2 regions of the Psychrobacter sp. Sarcosine-02u-2 genome follow, and region 1 is predicted to be linked to the other one. Evidence: riboswitches for the same ligand, from Rfam matches in the RefSeq annotation. Region 1 holds a riboswitch; the other holds the start of a gene.

Evidence for each region. Region 1 has a riboswitch for thiamine pyrophosphate ahead of thiC (phosphomethylpyrimidine synthase ThiC). Riboswitches for the same ligand answer to the same signal wherever they lie in the genome.
Region 2: another riboswitch for thiamine pyrophosphate. It lies ahead of tenA (thiaminase II); the one in region 1 lies ahead of thiC (phosphomethylpyrimidine synthase ThiC).

What each region holds. Positions count from the first base shown of each region.
Region 1 is NZ_PJBX01000179.1:18,352-20,825, reverse strand. It holds gene CXF58_RS12930 (oxidative damage protection protein) at 132-422, shown strand; TPP riboswitch at 591-713, shown strand; gene thiC (phosphomethylpyrimidine synthase ThiC) at 976-2,474, shown strand, end outside.
Region 2 is NZ_PJBX01000132.1:4,254-6,727, forward strand. It holds gene CXF58_RS04735 (class I SAM-dependent DNA methyltransferase) at 1-516, opposite strand, end outside; gene tenA (thiaminase II) at 603-1,250, opposite strand; TPP riboswitch at 1,374-1,492, opposite strand; gene CXF58_RS14095 (TetR/AcrR family transcriptional regulator) at 1,618-2,208, opposite strand; gene CXF58_RS04750 (multidrug effflux MFS transporter) at 2,195-2,474, opposite strand, start outside.

The DNA.
Region 1 (2,474 bases):
TACGCCGACTATAGATTTGATGTTACCTTCTCTACACCTGATACGCTTTGCTAAATCGTGCAAGCGCGTTATGATAGATTACCAATATTCGACACGATAATTTAATACCACTAATTAATGAGGATTGCCTGATGACTGAGACTTTTAATCCACAAGCCAATACCGTATTTTGCCGCAAATATAAGCAGGAATTGCCAAAAATGCCGCATCCGCCATTTCCTAATAAAAAAGGTCAAGAGCTACAAGAAACCGTTTCTGACAAAGCTTGGAAAGAATGGCTTGAGCAGCAAACCATGCTGATTAACGAAAACCATCTCAGCATGATGGACCCTGAAGCCAAAAAGTTCTTAACTGAGCAACGCGAGAAGTTTTTGGACAATGAAGACTACGAGCGCGCGCAAGGTTGGACACCAGAAAAATAATACGCACGGTGATTTTATTAATTAAAAAGAATGTCATTAATTGAAAAGCTGTCATTGATTAAAAGACAGTGATTACATTAATAACAGCAAGATTGCCTCTCTACTAACAAACGGCAAATGACTAGGCATCATCCCTATAGTTTGTTAGTATGAGACTGATTTACAACACTGACAGACTCGGGGTGCGGTGTATGACAAGCTTAGTTTAAGCTATTTCATACATTCGCTGAGAGATCACCCGCCGAACCTGATGCGGTTAGTACCGACGCAGGGAAGTCTTAAGACTATGTTTTATATACAAAGGGCGCGCAGAAATGCCTTTTTATTATTGCTCATACTTCATGTGCTAGCGTTTTTACGCGGCCATGAGGAAAGCAATAAAAAGCGGCGCCTACCAATCATTTAACAACGGCATTAGATTCATTTTCAATGAAAGTTGAATTTAATAATAGTGCAGACGTTTAATGATTGAATTTGTCTATCTTGCATCGTCTTGCCCCGCAGCTACTGGCGGTGTTGCTTTTATTCAAAAACCAACACGCTAGGACAGCATATGAACCTCACACAAAATACTTCAACTCCTATTGCCAAAACTTCTGACAAAAAAGCCGACGCTCTAAAAACGCCTGCCCATCGTACCGCAAATGATGCGCGTTTTGAAGAAGACGCTCGCGACTTACACCGCATCTTACCAGCTTCTAAAAAAGTCTATATCGGGGGCTCACGGCCCGATATCCAAGTACCGATGCGCGAGATTACCCTTGACCCTACCCCTATCCAAGGGGTAAGCGAGTACGATTGGGAGCAAAACCCACCATTTTATGTCTACGACACCTCAGGCGTTTACACCGATCCCAATGTCGAGATCGATTTGACCAAAGGCTTACCAAAGCTGCGTGAAGGCTGGATTGCTGAGCGCGGCGATACTGAACAGTTAAAAGGTTTATCTAGCTCATACGGACAAGCGCGCGCCCGTGATATCAGTACTGCTAACTTAAGATTTGCGCATATTGATAGACCACGTCGCGCCTTAGTAGGAAAGAACGTCACGCAAATGCATTACGCGCGTCGCGGTATTATCACGCCTGAAATGGAATATATCGCCATTCGTGAGACGCAAAAGCAGCACGAACTGACCGATATGCGCCAACACGATGGCGAAAGCTTTGGTGCCAATACGCCAAAAATCATCACCCCTGAGTTTGTCCGCAGCGAAGTTGCCGCAGGCCGCGCCATTATCCCCAATAATATCAATCACCCTGAATCTGAGCCGATGATTATCGGGCGTAATTTTTTAGTGAAAATTAACGCCAATATCGGCAATTCAGCGCTCGGCTCATCTATCGATGAAGAAGTATCAAAAATGACCTGGGCAACGCGCTGGGGCGCCGATACCATTATGGATTTATCGACCGGCAATCATATCCATGAAACCCGTGAATGGTTGATTCGTAACTCACCAGTGCCAATTGGTACGGTGCCGATTTATCAAGCCTTAGAGAAAGTCGATGGCGTTGCCGAAGACTTAACGTGGGAGATATTCCGCGATACCTTGATTGAGCAAGCCGAGCAAGGCGTTGATTACTTTACCATTCACGCTGGCGTACTGCTACGTTATGTACCGCTAACCGCCAATCGCTTGACGGGCATCGTCTCGCGTGGCGGCTCTATCATGGCGCAGTGGTGTTTGGCCCATCATAAAGAGAGCTTTTTATACACGCATTTTGAAGATATCTGCGAGATTATGAAGCAGTATGATGTGGCATTTAGCTTAGGCGATGGCTTACGTCCGGGCTGTTTGCAAGATGCCAATGATGAAGCGCAATTTGGTGAGCTACGTACCCTAGGTGAGTTGACGCAAGTCGCATGGAAGCATGATGTACAGGTGATGATTGAAGGCCCTGGACACGTGGCGATGAACCGTATTAAAGAAAATATGGACTTGCAGCTTGAGCTATGTAGCGACGCACCTTTTTATACTTTAGGGCCATTAACCACTGATATTGCGCCTGGTTATGACCATATCACCAGTGCCATTGGCGCAGCGATGAT
Region 2 (2,474 bases), on a different contig from region 1:
AACCAGCTCGATAGGATAAGGATCAGCAGGCGAGATGTGCGCAAGTAGTGGATGCTCCCACGTATCTACCGCGCTGGCAAGGTTATATAAGCTGGCAAAGCCACTTTCTTTTGGTACATCAATCAGAATAAGTTTGCCGCCCGTTTTTAGAGCGTCAAAGGCTTTTTTGATACAGATATCTAAATCGCTGATATAGCTGACACTGCCGTTAAACATAATAATATCGAACTTATTGGGTTCAATCTCGCAGGTTTCGGCTGGGCTGATATCGACTTGCATACCGCGCTTTTCTGCGACTGCTGCCATGTCTTTTGAAGGCTCGATACCATGTTTGATATGAATGTCATAGTCTTTTGCCAGTAGAGACTCAAACAGTCCACTACCGCAGCCGATAGACAATATCTCGCTGTCTTTATCCAAGAAATGAGCAACCAGTTTTAGCTCGCTGGTGAGCAAGTTTTGATTGTCAAAAAACCAGCTGTCATACGCGCTTGCGTGTTCATCGAATGCTGCCATGATGTTTCTCCTTGTGGATCGTTATTATTGATCATTATTTTTGATTGTAGAGGGCTTTTTTAGAACTAAGCCAGATTGATTATAAATTAAGACAAATCTAACGCCTGCTGCCAAAAATTCACTTCCATACGTGCGGCGGTATTAAATAAGCGTTGGAACTTGTCTGCTTGAGCAGGGCTGGCATCGGCTAATAGTGTATTAATCTGTGCTTCGTTTTGTGCGGTAATTACTTGAAACTCCTCACTGGAAAACACGTCAATCCATGGCTGATACGGATTATCAGCGATAAATCCTTGTTCTTTTATAGACTTGCCAATTTCCCCATAACCCATCAAGCAAGGCGCAATGGCAGCATACAGTTCAGCTAGCGAGCCTGACATTGCTGCGTCTAATATATAGCGACTATAGGCGATGGTCACGGCAGACTCAGGGGCGTTTTCTACTTGTTCAAGTGGGATATTCCACTGATGACAGAAATCCAAATACATAGCAATTTCCATATCGAGCATGGCATTGATACCTGCTTGACCGATGCGCATTTGTGCCAGCGTGTCGCTTTTATAAATACTGAGCGCCATGACGCGGGTATAGTGAATTAAGTATAAATAGTCTTGCACAAGGTAGTGGCGAAAGCTATCAGGGGCGAGCGTGCCAGCGGTCAGCTGCTTTACAAAGTCATGCTGAATGTAATCGTCCCATGTGGGGCAATGGTGGCGTAGGGTTTGATAATCCATAGTTTTTACTTACTGTTATAAAGCGCGAGCAAGCAAATGGCAGAAAACAAGAGATAATAAGGCACAATAAATTTGCCAGTCTAGGGTAACTAGATTGGCAAAATATAAAGTAATTGTGACTTATATATCGACACGCTTGTTTCCTACGTCAGTGCTAACTGCATCAGGTTCGCGGGACTCTCTCAGCCATGATTTTGATGGTAATTAAATCATCAAAAATCAAAGCACCCCGACAAGGTTTTTATGATTTAAATGTTGGTCTTTATGGTTATAAGATGACCAAGCGTCCCTATGATAGGCGAGACCAGTCATCATTAGCAAGCGATGCTCAAACAACCATATATAAAAGTCACCTATATTTAAAAAGTTATTTTTTAGTAAGCTGTTCAATGGCAGTGTGGTAGAGCATCAGCATGGCTTTAAAACGGCGCTCATATAAGCCTTCTGCATATAGCAGCTCCACACTTAAGCTATCGATAACGCCTAAATAGGCGTCGGTATAAAGCGCTAGCTGCTCAGCATCAAGCTCATAAGGCTTCAGAGCCAGCTGTATTTGCTCAGTCAACACCTTAATATAAACGTTAAAAGTCGCTGCACTGGTATTGGTCAAATGCACAGGTGCGGCATAGGCCATGCGAATTAAAAACCGTAGGGTAATTGCGCTTTTATAACGTACTTCAAACGCTCGGCAATACGCTTCACCGGGAGCAGGGAATTCACTAGTCGTCGCAAAGCATGACTTAATAAATGCACATTCTGACTCGAGCGCATCTTGTAGTAATTCTAAGTATATCGCTTTTTTACTGGCAAAATGCGTATAGAGAGAGGCTTTGCGGATGCCCACAGCCTTGGCAATATCACTGAGTGATGCGCCCTCATAGCCGTGCATAAAAAAAGGCTCAAACGCGGCATCAATAATACGTTGCTTAGCGCTTGAGCGTGGTTTATGACTTTGCATAGGCCTCCTCTAATGATGTTGTGGCGACAGTGCTATCAGGTTTTAAACTTCTAGAACTAAAATAAACCAATGCCAAAATAATGGGCCCCATAACACCTAGCAAGATTAACCAATATAAAGTGTTTATTTCGACCAATTGTCCCGCGATGGGTGTGGCAGTAGATGAGAGTAACATAGGAATGGCGCCCAATAAAGCCGCGCTTGAGCCCAAAGCGCTGCGCTGCGAGTCCATTGCAATTGCCATCAATGTCGCCTCCAATACGCCA